3 regions of the Bradyrhizobium sp. WYCCWR 12699 genome follow, and region 2 is predicted to be linked to each of the others. Evidence: riboswitches for the same ligand, from Rfam matches in the RefSeq annotation. Region 2 holds a riboswitch; each other region holds the start of a gene.
What was found. A riboswitch is a leader RNA that binds a small molecule or an ion and turns the genes downstream of it on or off. The one in region 2 is predicted to bind cobalamin.
Positions count from the first base shown of each region.

Region 1: linked by a shared signal. The riboswitch ahead of RPS27_RS07955 (TonB-dependent receptor) and the one ahead of RPS27_RS33835 (energy-coupling factor ABC transporter permease) in region 2 are both predicted to bind cobalamin.
Region 3: linked by a shared signal. The riboswitch ahead of RPS27_RS32570 (TonB-dependent receptor) and the one ahead of RPS27_RS33835 (energy-coupling factor ABC transporter permease) in region 2 are both predicted to bind cobalamin.

Region 1 is NZ_JAVTJN010000007.1:85,206-89,838, forward strand. Features, by position in the region: gene RPS27_RS07935 (hypothetical protein) at 1-32, shown strand, start outside; gene RPS27_RS07940 (hypothetical protein) at 185-394, shown strand; gene RPS27_RS07945 (fumarylacetoacetate hydrolase family protein) at 500-1,348, shown strand; gene RPS27_RS07950 (hypothetical protein) at 1,431-1,688, shown strand; cobalamin riboswitch at 1,736-1,950, shown strand; gene RPS27_RS07955 (TonB-dependent receptor) at 2,064-4,301, shown strand; gene RPS27_RS07960 (hypothetical protein) at 4,375-4,633, shown strand, end outside.
Region 2 is NZ_JAVTJN010000039.1:631,510-636,142, reverse strand. Features, by position in the region: gene cobM (precorrin-4 C(11)-methyltransferase) at 1-233, shown strand, start outside; gene RPS27_RS33845 (cobyrinate a,c-diamide synthase) at 233-1,543, shown strand; gene cobA (uroporphyrinogen-III C-methyltransferase) at 1,540-2,271, shown strand; cobalamin riboswitch at 2,317-2,536, shown strand; gene RPS27_RS33835 (energy-coupling factor ABC transporter permease) at 2,573-3,250, shown strand; gene cobF (precorrin-6A synthase (deacetylating)) at 3,293-4,042, shown strand; gene cobT (nicotinate-nucleotide--dimethylbenzimidazole phosphoribosyltransferase) at 4,053-4,633, shown strand, end outside.
Region 3 is NZ_JAVTJN010000039.1:356,430-361,062, reverse strand. Features, by position in the region: gene RPS27_RS32575 (CoA-transferase) at 1-522, shown strand, start outside; cobalamin riboswitch at 727-921, shown strand; gene RPS27_RS32570 (TonB-dependent receptor) at 1,352-3,298, shown strand; gene RPS27_RS32565 (PepSY domain-containing protein) at 3,301-4,633, shown strand, end outside.

The DNA.
Region 1 (4,633 bases), on a different contig from region 2:
CCAAGGCGGCGGAAACTCAGGCGGCGGCCTGAGGCCAGCTGCAATCCGTTCTTAACGTTTGGCGCGCATCCTAATGGCATGCGGGCGTCGCTGATCGGCGGTGCCCGTGTTGGGAAGGCCGGGGTTCGCTGCAATGCAGCGTGCGCCGTGAACGTCGTTTTGCCATGCCTCACAGGGCAATCCCATGCGCCTCGTTGCCGTGATCATCATCGCGCTCATGACGGCGGCCTGCGACCAGGAGCAGGACATCACCGGCTCGACGCCGGTCTGTCCCTTGCGGAACTACAGCTACAACCCCCGCGACATGAACCAGTGCGTCAATGCCTGCAAATCATGCGATCGCGGCACAACCGTCACCTGCACGACCTCCTGCAGCCTCAAGGGCGCGCGCTGAGCGCATCGCCTGCTGCCTTGCAGGGATCGCAACCGCGCCATCCCCGGCCGCCATCGTCCCCGCCATCTCGACCTGATAGGGTCGGTTGGAGCAGGGGGACATCGGATGAAATTCGCAAGCTTTGAAATCAACAACGTGGCGTCATGGGGTCTGGTGGACGGCGACGCCGTGGCCGATCTCGGCGCGGTGCTGGGCGATCGCTATCCCGATCTCAAATCGGCGATCGCCGCGGGCGTTCTGTCCGAGGTCGCCGCCGCGGCAGCCCGGGCGAAGCGCCATCCGCTGGCCAGCATCGCCTTTCTGCCTGTGATCCCGAACCCCGACAAGATCCTCTGCATCGGGCTCAACTATGAGAACCACCGCAAGGAGACCGGGCGTACCGAGGTCGACAATCCCACCGTGTTCGGCCGCTTCGCCAACAGCCAGACCGGGCATCTCACCGACATCATCCGCCCGAAGGTCTCGACCCAGCTCGACTTCGAGGGCGAGCTCGCCGTCGTGATCGGCAAGGCCGGCCGCTACATCCCCCGCGCCGAGGCGTTCGGCCATGTGGCCGGCTATGCCTGCTACAACGAGGGCAGCGTCCGCGACTACCAGCGCCATACCCATCAGTTCACGCCGGGCAAGAACTTTCCCGCCACCGGCGCCTTCGGCCCGTTCCTGGTGACGCCCGACGAGGTCGGAGAGGTCGGGCCGCTGCGGCTGCAGACCCGGCTCAACGGCGAGGTGGTGCAGGACACCACCATCGATCAGATGATCTTCGATATCCCGCGCCAGATCGAATATTGCTCGCAGTTTACCCGGCTCGAGCCCGGCGACGTCATCGCCACCGGCACGCCGGGCGGCGTCGGCTCGCGGCGCACCCCGCCGCTCTGGATGAAGGCGGGCGATGTCGTCGAGGTCGAGATCGACAAGGTCGGCCTGCTGCGCAATGCCGTCGCCGACGAGGCCTGACGGAACCGACGGTGCTGGGGCACCGGAACGATTCACATGGGTTAGCCATTGAAGACGAGGGCAGGACGCGGAGTCCGATGGAATGGGTATGCTCGATCCCGGCCGATTTCTGGTGTCGTGCTCGCATTGCGACGCCTGGCCGATGGCGGCCAATGTGAAGCGGTCGAGCTGGTCGGCGTCGCCGCATGAGGTTCGCTTTGTCTGCACGCGCTGCCGCCGCGAGGAGACTGCGATCGTCTCGGCCTCCGGCGAATTGACCCCGATCAAGCGCGTCGATGTTCCGCCTCGCGATGTCGCTGCCGCCTGGGCCCAGGCCCAGCGTTTGCGAGGGCGGACTTGAGCCGCAGTTGCTACACCGACTGGCCGATTGACTCTCCGGCGGAACGGCACGTAGATGATCGTGACGGTTCTCCTCATGGAGATCAAAAGGGAATGTGGTGCGGGACGTCCCAACGCCGGGATTTGTCTCAACGCCACGGCTGCCCCCGCAACTGTAAGCGGTGAATCTTTCGTCCTGTGCCACTGGGAATCTCGGTCCTGGGAAGGCGACGCAAGGTAACGACCCGCGAGCCAGGAGACCTGCCGTCAGCCGTGGTCACACGCGAGGATGTCGGTCGGGGAGTACAGACATTGGCTTCACCGGAGCAGCCCATCGCTCTGCCGTGAAACCTCGTTCGCTGTGACGTGCCACCGACGTCATACCGAGGTTACAACATTGTCCCGTCTCGCTTCTGCTGCCCGGCGCCTCAGCGTAGGCCTGTTCGCATCCGTCTCGCTCCATTCGCTCGGTCTCTCCGCCGCCTTCGCCCAGCATGCTGTCGCCGAGCAGTTGCCGCCGGTCGAGGTGAGCAAGCCCGACGATCAGAACCGCACGCGGGCCAGGGCGATCGGTGAGGGCGAGACGACGAGGCCGCGGCGAGCCGCGAATGTCGCGCCGGCAGGCAATGGCACCGGCTCATCCGGCCCGGGCTCCGAGGCTGTCGCGGGTGACGGCGGCATCGTCGGAGCCGCCACGACCGTCATCACGGCCGCGGATATCGCGCATGCGCCGTCGCAGACGCTTGCCGAGATCATCGCCACGCAGACTCCGGGAGCCCAGATCACGACGTTCTATGGCGGCCAGATCGGCGCCAAGACCAGCGTGGACCTGCGTGGCTTCGGCGCCTTTGCCACCGCCAACACGCTGGTGCTGGTCAACGGCCGGCGGCTCAATGATGTCGACATGGCGCAGGTGGACCTCTCCACCATCCCGCTCAATTCCATCGAGCGTATCGAGATCACGCGCGGCAACTCCGGCGCGGTGCTCTACGGCGACAACGCGGTCGGCGGCGTGATCAACATCGTCACCAAGACCGGAAGCGGCGGACCGCCCGTGACCGCGCGCATCGAGGCCGGCTTCGGCTCGTTCAACACCAGGCTCGGCAATGTCTCGACCTCGCTCAATTCCGGGCCGTGGTCGACCTCGTTCTACGGCAATGCCGTCAGCACCGACGGCTATCGCGACAACAATCGCTATTCCCAGCAGAATGGCGTCGGCAATCTCAATTACACGACGCCGGGCCTGACGGCATTTCTCACGGTCACCGGCGACAATCAGGAGCTGCGCCTGCCGGGCGGCCGCACCGTCGATCCCTCCATCGGCCTCGACGAGCTCAAGACCAGCCGCCGAGGCACCAGCACGCCGTTCAACTACGCCAACCAGCAGGGCATTAGCGCGACAGCCGGCTTCACCAAGACCCTGGTCAACGGCGTCGATCTCATCGTCGACGGCGGTGTGCGCGACAAGAAGCAGCAGAGCGCGTTCTTCTCCAGCCCGGCGCCGGTTCCTGCCTTCTTCACCTCGACTTATGTCGATTCCAACCTGACGACGTGGTCGATCACGCCGCGGCTCAGCGTGAAGAGCCTGCTGCTCGGCATGCCGTCGCAGCTCCTGACTGGCATCGACTACTACGATGCGAGCTTCCGGCAGGACCGCGGCGCCGGGCAGGGGCTCGCCGCCTGGCACAATTACGACCTCAGGCAGCAGACGGTCGCCGGTTATTTCCAGCACACATTGGGAGTCGCGCCCACGACCGACATCTCCTACGGGGCGCGGGTGCAGAACGTCAGGCTTGCGGCACGCGACAATTTCGACGCGGCGGCGCCGTTCAACGCCGACATCGGCGCGTCGCCGCTGACCAGCGAGGAGACCCAATATGCGCTGCATCTGGGAGCCGAGCATCGCCTCAATGACGTGGTCTCGCTGTTCGGCCGCGCCGCGCGCGCCTTCCGCACGCCTGACGTCGACGAGCGGCTGTCCTCGGGGCCGTCCTTCGATCCCCTGACCTTCGTGGCCATCCCGCAAACGTTCCAGCTCAAGACCCAGACCTCGCAGGACATCGAGGGCGGCCTGCGCATCAAGGGCGGCGGACTTCAGCTGCAGAGCAGCCTCTATCTGATGGACCTCACCAACGAGGTCCATTTCAACCCGGTCCTGTTCTACAACACCAATCTCGATCCGACCCGCCGCTACGGCTCGGAGACCAGCCTGTCCTATCGCGTCAACGACGCCCTGCTGCTGCGCTCCGGCATGGCCTATACCCGCGCGGTCTTCCGCGAAGGCGTCTGGGCCGGCAACGACGTGCCGCTGGTGTCGCGCTATACGGCAAGCGCCGGCGTCACCTGGAACATCTGGCAGAACTATCTGGTGCTCGATGCCACCGCGCGGTTCTGGAGCGAGCGGCGCATGGACAACGACCAGGCGGGCACGCAGAAGCCGATTCCGGCCAACGGCACGATCGATCTCAAGCTCAGCGGCCAGGTTGAGCGCTACTTTTGGTCGCTCAGCGTCAACAACGTGCTGAACGCGCTCTACTACGACTACGCCATCGCCAGCACTTTCACCGACGGCCGCTTCAGCGCCTATCCGCTGCCCGGCCGCTCCTATCTGCTCAAGGCCGGCGCGACGTTCTGATCAAGGCTTACACCTCGCTACGGCTGTCGCTCACCCTCAGATGAACTGGTATTCCTCAACAAGGAGATCATCCATGGCCTTCAGCATCCTGCCGTCTCACGGCGACGGCTTCCGCCTTCACCCGGTCGCGCCGCGCCTTGCGCCGATGTTCTGCTTTGCGCTGCTGACGGCATCATGCGCGCTCGCAAGCTTCGCTTTCGCCTGCGTCACGCCGTTTGCGGCCTTCGCCGTCGTTGCGGCGGCGATGCTGCCGCTGCGCCAGGCGCTGCTCGTCGTCACCGGCGCCTGGCTGGTGAACCAGACCATCGGCTTCGGCGCGCTGCACTATCCCG
Region 2 (4,633 bases):
ATTGTCCGGTCGCGATCGTCTGGCGCGCAAGCTGGCCGGACCAGCGTATCGTGCGCGCGACGCTCGGCACGCTCGATGCAGCAGTCGGCGCGGAGATGGAGCGTACTGCGCTGATCCTGGTCGGCAAGACGCTTGGCGCTGCGGATTTTGACGAGAGCCGCCTCTACGCCGCCGACTACGACCGTCGCTATCGGCCCGTCGGCATCGAGCCGCGCTTTCCGGAGGCGTCGTGATGGCGGTGGGCCTTGTCATCTCCGCGCCGGCCTCCGGCGTCGGCAAGACCACGCTGACGCTGGCGCTCGCACGCGCCTGGCGCCATCGCGGCCTGAATGTGCAGTGCTTCAAGAGTGGCCCCGACTACATCGATCCCGCCTTCCACGCGGCTGCGACGGGCCGCGCCTCCGTCAATGTCGATAGCTGGGCGATGGACCGCGGAACGATCGCCCATCTCGTCAGCCGCGGCGCGGATGCCGATGTCGTGCTCGCCGAGGGCTCGATGGGCCTGTTCGACGGCGTCGCCGCGCGCGGCGTCTGCGGCACCGGTGCTACCGCCGACATTGCGGAGATGCTGGGCTGGCCGGTGCTGCTGGTGATCGACCCCTCTGGACAGGCGCAGACAGCGGCGGCGATCGCCGCAGGCCTGCGTGATTACCGCGCCGGTGTGCGCCTCGCGGGCGTCGTGCTCAATCGTGTCGCCAGTCCGCGCCATGAAGACCTGGTGCGGCGTGCGCTCAATGATGCCGGCATCGCCGTGTTCGGCGCGCTGCCGCGCCATGCCGAGATCAGCCTGCCGAAGCGGCATCTCGGCCTGGTGCAGGCCGAAGAGCAGGCCGAGATCGGCAAGCTGATCGACGAAGCCGCGCGCTTCGTCGCCGAGCATGTCGATCTCGATGCCGTGTTGCGCTCCGCAGCCGGATGGTCGCCGCGGCCGGCCGCGGATGGCCTGAACGTGGTGCCGCCCGGCCAGCGCATTGCGTTGGCGCGCGATGCCGCGTTCTCCTTCGTCTATCCGCACATGCTGGAAGCCTGGCGCGCGGCGGGCGCCGAAATCGTGCCGTTCTCGCCGCTGGCCGATGAAACGCCGGACGCGAGCGCCGATGTGTGCTGGCTGCCGGGCGGCTATCCCGAGCTCCATGCCGGCAGGATCGCGGCCAATGCGCGGTTTCGCGAGGGCCTGCGCGCCTTCGCCGAAACGCGGCCCGTGCATGGCGAATGCGGGGGCTATATGGTGCTGGGAGCCGCTTTGACCGACGCGGACGGGATCCGCCATGAGATGACAGACCTGCTTGGCCTCGAGACCAGCTTTGCCAAACGCCGCATGCATCTGGGCTATCGCCTCGCGACGCTCGCCGCGCCGATGCCGGGACATCGCGCCGGGGCGCGTCTGCGCGGCCACGAGTTTCACTATTCGACCATTCTCGCCCAGCCTGACACGCCGCTCGCGGTCGTGCATGATGCGACGGGTGCAATCATCGCCGAGACCGGCTCGCTGCGCGGCCATGTCAGCGGCACGTTCTTTCATCTGATCGCGGAGGACCGGTGAACGGGTTCGTTTCCTTCATCTCCGCCGGACCCGGCGACCCTGAATTGCTCACGCTCAAGGGCGCCGCGCGGCTGCGCGAGGCCGACGTCGTGCTCTATGACGATCTCGCCTCGGGCGCGATCCTCGATCTCGCCCGGCCCGAAGCCAATCTCGTCGCGGTCGGTAAGCGGGCAGGGCGGCCTTCGACCAAGCAGCATCACGTCAACCGTCTGCTGGTCGACTATGCGGTAACGGGCGCGCGCGTGGTGCGGCTGAAGTCCGGCGATGCCGGGATATTCGGCCGGCTCGAGGAGGAGATCGAGACGCTGCGCGAAGCCGGCATCGGCTATGAGATCGTCCCCGGCGTCACCTCGGCTTGCGCCGCCGCGGCCCAGGCCGGCATTCCCCTGACAAGGCGCCACACCTCGCGCCGGGTGCAGTTCATCACCGGCGCGGACGTCACCGGCGAGCTGCCGCCGAACCTGAATTGGGGGGCGCTGGCCGATCCTGAAGCGACGACCGTGGTCTATATGGGCCGGCGCACCTTTCCGGCGCTTGCCGCAAAATTGATCGCGCACGGACTCGCCGCGGATACGCCGGCGCTGGTCGCCGAATCCCTCGGCCGTTCCGACGAGCGGTTGGTCCGCACCACCATTGCCGAGCTTGCCGAGCAGCTTGCCCGCGGCGGCGCCGCTTCCACCGCCGCCGTGATCCTGTTCGGCGCGCTGGCGGGGGATTATCCGTCGTGACGGCCGCGGCCGCCCTTCGCCTCTTGACGCAGGCGCGCCGAAAGGAGCACACAGGAGGGGCATGGTGCTCAACGCGGCGCAAAGCGCCGGAGCATAATCGGGAATGGGGATGGGCGGACCAAGTTGCGGCGCTCAAAACCCCAGCCGCCCCCGCGACTGTAAGCGGTGAGGGGCTCCGATCAGCCACTGGGCCGCAAGGCCCGGGAAGGCCGGAGAACCCAGTGAACCGCGAGCCAGGAGACCGGCCCTGCACGTTTTGAGGCCAAGGCCGTCGGGTGTGACGGCAGGAAGGATCTGAGCCATGCATATCGAACCCGGGATCGTGACGGGCGCCAAGCTCGTGTTGAGTTACGCAACCGGCATCGCCGCAGGCGGCGTTGCCTTGAAGCTCGCGGCCGAGACCGTACGCGAGCAGGGCATGACGTCGTTCGCCGCGCGCACCTTGGCCACGACGGTTCTCGTCTTCGTCTTCTTCGAGATCCTGCCGCACTTCCCGGTCGGCATCTCCGAGGTCCACTTCATTCTCGGCTCGACCTTGTTCCTGCTGTTCGGTGCGGCGCCCGCCGCCTTTGGCCTCGCGTTCGGCCTGCTGCTTCAGGGCGTGTTCTTCGAGCCGGCCGACATCCCGCAATACGGCATGAACGTCACGACGCTCCTGGTGCCGCTGTTCGCGATCCAGGCGATCGCAACGCGGATCATCCCGCGCAACACCGCCTATGTCGATTTGAAGTATCGCCAGGCGCTGGCGCTGTCGACGACCTATCAGGCCGGCGTGATCGGCTGGGTCGCGTTCTGGGCGCTCTATGGCTCGGGCTTTGCGATGAGCAACCTCGCCAGCATCGCGACGTTCGCCGCCTCTTACGCGCTGGTCATCGTGATCGAGCCGCTGGCTGATCTGGCCGTGCTGGCGCTGGCGAAGTCGCTGCGCGGCGTCACCGCGCCGGGCTTCGTCACCCCGCGCCTGCATAACGCGGCCTAAAGAGACAAGGGGCGGCCGTCATGGCCGCCCCCGGCGCCTGCGATGCTCACGCTTTCCCTGATCGGCATCGGTTGCGGCGATCCTGGCCAGCTCACGCGCGCCGCCGTTGAAGCCATCAACGCCGCCGATCTCGTCCTGATCCCGCGCAAGGGAACGGCGAAGTCCGATCTCGCCGATCTCAGGCGGACGATCTGCGCGGATGTCCTGACCAATCAAACGACGCGTATCGCCGAGTTCGATCTTCCCGTGCGCGACACCGAGGAAGCGGATTACCGCAAGGGCGTGGACGACTGGCACGATGCGGTTGCCGCGACCTGGTCGAAAGCGATCAGAGATCATCTCAAGGGTGAGGGCAAGGTCGCGCTGCTGATCTGGGGCGATCCCTCGCTGTATGATTCCTCGCTGCGCATTGCGCGGCGGCTCGATCCCTTGCCTAAAATCGAAGTCGTGCCCGGCATCACCTCGATCCAGGCGCTGTGCGCGGCCCATGCGCTGCCGCTCAACGACATCGGCGAGCCGTTTCTGGTCACGACGGGACGGCGCCTGCGCGAAGGCGGCTGGCCGCAAGGTGTCGACACCGTGGTGGTGATGCTCGACGGCGGCACGGCGTTCCAGTCGCTCGATCCTGATAGCCTCCACATTTACTGGGGCGCCTATCTCGGCATGCAAGATCAGATCATCCTATCCGGCGCGCTCGCCGAAATCGGCCCGCGTATCGTGGCCGTGCGCCAGGAGGCGCGCGCGCGCCACGGCTGGATCATGGACAGCTACATTCTCAAGCGTACGCGTTAAGCGAGGCAGCATGCTCCCCGACTGGGTCACCCAGAAATGCCCCGAGATCTCCGCGGTCCATCGCGACGCGGCGATCGCGCGTCAGGCGCAACTGACGAAGCCGACCGGCGCGCTCGGCCGGCTCGAGCAGCTCGCGATCGAGCTCGCGGGCTTGCAGGCCACCGAGCAGCCGCGCGCGGCGCGCGTGCCGATCGTCGTCTTCGCCGGCGACCACGGCATCGTCGCGCAGGGCGTGTCGGCCTATCCGCAAGCGGTGACCATCGCGATGATGGCGAATTTTGCCGCGGGCGGTGCCGCGATCTCGGTGCTGGCGCGCGAGCTCGGCTGCAGCCTGGAAGTGGTCGACGCCGGCACGCTTGCGCAGGAGGAGATGACGGGAATCGTCACCGACAAGTCGCGCCATGGCACGCGCGATTTCAGCGTCGAGGCCGCGCTCACACCTGCGGAACTGGCGTTCGCCTTCGAGGCCGGCCAGCGCGCGGTCGCGCGTGCGGCGGCCAACCCGCCTGATCTCCTGATCTTCGGCGAGATGGGGATCGGCAACACCACCACATCGGCAGCGATTGCCGCGAGCCTGCTCGGTATCAGCGC
Region 3 (4,633 bases), 280 kb from region 2:
TGCGCCGCGCAGGGGCGCCTGGATGCCTTCTTTCTCGGCGGTGGCCAGATCGACGGCCGGGGCAATGTCAATCTCGTCGGCACCGGCGACTACCCGAACAATCCGGTTAGGTGGCCCGGCTCGTTCGGCTCCGCCTATCTGTACTTCCTCGTTCCGCGGGTCATCCTGTTCCGCGAGGAGCACAGCCTGCGGTCCCTGGTAGAGCGCGTGGACTTCGTGTCTGCGCCTGGGGTCACCGACGAGACGGTCTATCGGCGCGGCGGCCCGCATGCGCTGCTGACCAACGCGGCGCTATTCTCCTTCGACCGGGAGGCGGGGCGCTTTCGCCTCGAGAGCACGCATCCCGGCTATGGTTGGCGCGACATTCGCGGCACGACGGGCTTTGCCTACGACAACGAGCAATGCGAGGTCACGACGCCGTCGCCGGACGACGCGACGCTGGCCTTGATCCGGGGACGGATCCGCGAGGAGCTGCGCGAATGCTATCCGCAGTTCGCGGGCAACATGCCGGGTCCGGGGTAGGGGATCGCGTCTGCACTCTGCGGTCGGGTTAGGGCGCGTACTCTTGAACATCCGTCGATATCTGCCTCGCGTCGATACTGCCGTCCTCATGCAATTGCGGCAGATGTCGCGAAGGGCCACACCTGATTTGGACCGAGAGGGAAACGCCGCCCCCGGGTGGTTGCCAATTCGCCCGATGGCCAGTTGACAGTCCTTTGCAAATAAAACTAGGTTGCCGGCGACGGTTCTCTTTCGGGAGATCAATAGGGAATACGGTGCGGGTGTCCCCAACGCCGTGGCTGCCCCCGCAACTGTAAGCGGCGAGCCTTCGTCAAAAGCCACTGGGCCTGCGGGCCTGGGAAGGCGGCGACAGGCAACGACCCGCGAGCCAGGAGACCTGCCGTCAGTCGTGGTCACACGCGAGCACATTGGGCGGGGTGTCCTGATGAGTGTTGAGCTGCCTTCCTCTTGAGGCAGCGGCCAAGCTGCGTTCGCGGTGACGTGCCACGTTATCGCGAGACTATTGATGACCTCCCGTAAGATCTTCGCGCCACGCTGCGCGTTGCTCCGTTCAGTTGCATTTTCCTGCCTCGTGGTGTCGAGCAATGGCTGGGCACAATCCGCAAGACCAGCGCAGACGCTCGATCCTGTCGTAGTGGAGCCGTCGGCGAAGCCACCGAATGCCCGGAGCGCCCGACGCAGCGATTCCACGCGCCTCGCGCGCCCACACCAGCAGCGAAACGCAGCTACCGCCGAAACGCGGGCTCCGACGACCAACCCAGCGGGTCCCGTATTCGCCGCACCGACGCTCAACCTCACCGGCGCTAGCACGGCCGGCAGCCGACTAAGCTTGACGCGACTGCAGACGCCGGCCAGCGTGGAGGTGATCTCGGCCGAGACCATTTCTGAACGCGGCCAGCAGAACATCCTCGACGCGGTGACGCAGAACGCCACCGGCTTCACTGCAAGCCCGGCACCAGGCAACGGCGGCGTCTCGTTCAACACCCGCGGCTTCACGGGCCTTGGGTCTGTCATGACGCTCTATGATGGCACCCAGCTTTATATCGGCGCCGGCACCGTGACCTTTCCGTTCGACACATGGTCGACCGAGCGCATCGAGGTGCTGCGCGGCCCTGCTTCGGTGATGTACGGCGCGGGTGCGGTCGGCGGTGCCATCAACGTCGTCTCGAAACTGCCATCGTGGGTCCCTCGCAACCAGGCCGAGATGTCGCTGGACAGCAACATGACGCGGCGAATTGCCGTGGATAGCGGAGGTCCAGTAAGCAGGGACGTCGCCTATCGCATCACCGCCACCGGCAACATGTCGGACGGCTGGGTTGATCGTGACAGGACTTCGAATGTCGCGCTCCATGCCGTGGTCCAGATCAGGCAGAACGAAGACGTCACCTGGACACTGTCCACGGACTATGGCGACCGCAATCCCTCACGCTACTTCGGCACGCCGCTGATCAACGGCATGCTCAATGAATCTCTTCGGTTCAAGAATTACAACGTCAGCGACAGCCACATCCGATACCACGATAGCTGGAGCCAGGCGAAGACGGAATGGCAGGTCGCTGATGGCATCTCGATCCAGAACACGCTCTACTACCTGAACTCCAAGAGGCACTGGAAGGACGTCGAAAGCTACGCTTACAATCCCGGCACCGGCCTGATCAATCGAAGCAGCTATATCGAGATTTTTCACGACCAGCAGCAGGTCGGCAATCGCATGGATGCGAAGTTTCGTGGGCATGTCTTCGGCATGGCCAACGAGTTCCTGGCAGGCTTTGACGTCAACAGCATCAACTTTACCCATACCAACAACTCGCCCTATGGCGGCTCGTCGTCCGTCAACCCGTACAGCTTCGTTCCTGGCGTGTTCAACAGTCCGAACGCCACGGTCCCCAGTTTCGGCAGCGTAACCAACCAATACGCGCTGTTCGCCGAGAACCGGCTGTCGGTCACCGAGCAATTGTCCCTGATTGCCGGCATCCGCCACGATGAGCCGACGGTCACGCGCACCGACTATGTCACGCCCGCCAACAGCTTCGAAAAGTCGTTCTCCTCGACGACCTGGCGCGCCGGCGCGGTCTATACGCCCGTCAAGGACCTCGCTTTCTATGGCCAATATTCCACCGCGGTCGATCCGGTCGGGGGGATCATCTCGCTGTCGTCCGCCAACAAGAATTTCGATCTGGCCACCGGCAGACAGATCGAGATCGGCGTCAAGCAATCGTTCTGGGGCGGCCGGGGTGAATGGACACTGGCCGGCTACGAAATCGTGAAGAACAACCTGCTGGCACGCGATCCCAACGTTCCTTCGCTCACCGTCCAGGTCGGCCAGCAATCATCGCGTGGGATCGAAGCATCAGTCGGGTTCCTGCTCGACTATGGCTGGCGAATAGATGCAAACACAGCCTTCCTGCGCGCGAAGTACGACGACTTCGTGCAATCGGTTGGTGGCGCAGCCGTGAACTATGCCGGCAACGTGCCGGTCAACGTACCGCAGACCGTCTCCAACATCTGGGCGACCTGGGCCTTTGCACCCAACTGGTCGGCCAATGCAGGCGTGCAGATCGTCGGCAAGACCTACGCGGACAATGCCAACACGATGACGCGCCCGGCCTACAACATCGTCAATGCCGGCGTGCAGTGGAAGCCCGATCTCAACACCACCGTGTCGTTCCGCGTCTACAATCTCTTCGATGAGATTTACACGACGTCCGGCGGCACCACGCAGTGGCTGCTCGGAATGCCTCGCACGGCCCAACTCGCCGTCAACGTGAAGTTCTGAGCGTGTCACGCATCCTGAAACGTACGCTCCGGCGGTGGCTGTATATCGGCCACCGCTGGCTCGGCATCGTCACCTGCCTGTTCTTCGCCATGTGGTTCATGTCAGGCGTGGTGATGATGTATGTCGCGTTTCCCGGTCTTGCCGACAAGGAAAGGCTGGCAGCGCTTCCCGACATTCAATGGGAAAAGGTGAAGCTATCGCCGGACGATGCGATGAGGGTCGCAGGCGCGACGCGCTACCCGCGCGATCTCCGGCTCGCCATGCTGGCCGACGAGCCGGTGTATCGGATGATTGGCTGGGACGGTCAGCGGCAGGCGATCTCCGCGGCCGATGGCCGCGTCGTGACCGGGGTCTCCGAACGGGAGGCTCTTGCGGTCGCGCAACATCATCCCGCGAGCAAATCGCCGCAACTGGAAGACATCGTCGATCGCGACCAATGGAGCGTCACCGCCCGTTACGATCCGTTGCGACCGCTCTACCTCATCGGGCTCGGCGATAACGCCGGCACCAAGCTCTATGTTTCCTCGCGCTCCGGCGAGATCGTGCTCGATACCAACCACACCGAGCGCGTCTGGAACTGGCTCGGCTCCATTCCGCATTGGATCTATCCGACCGTTTTGCGCAAGGATGGGCCGTTGTGGCGGCTGGTGGTGCTCTGGATCTCCGGCATCTGCCTCATCGTCGGCGTCACCGGCATCTGGATCGGCATCCTGCGCGTGCGGCTGAAGCGGCGGTACGCGAGCGGCGGGATCTCCCCGTACCGCAGCTGGATGGCTTGGCACCACGTCACTGGACTGATCGCGGGCGCCTTCGTGCTGACCTGGATGTTCTCCGGTTGGCTGTCACTCAATCCCGGCGAATTTTTTGCAGGCCGTAACACCACGCGGGAGACGCTGCAACGCTACGCCGGCCATGATGCGCCGACCATTGCGACCAAGCTGCCGACGCCGCAATCCGCCGCGGTCGAAGCGCGCTTCGTCTGGCTCGATGGCGGCCCGATGATGATCGCCGCATCGCGTGACTGCACGCAGAGGGCGCTGGATATCACGTCGGGTCGAATCGCGACACTCCCGCAGGATCGGCTTTGGACGGCCGCAGCGAAATTGCTGCCGCAAGCGCGCCTCGCGGAACGGCTCGTCCTCGACGACTACGATTCCCATTGGTATGCGCATCATCACCAGCGCGAACTGCCGGTGCTGCGCGCTGTCTTCGATGACGACGCCAGAACATGGTTTCACATCAGCCCCGTTACCGGCGAGATCATCGGCCGCGCGGACGGCAGCCGGCGCACCTATCGCTGGCTGTTCAACGCGCTGCACAGTTTCGATTTCCGGT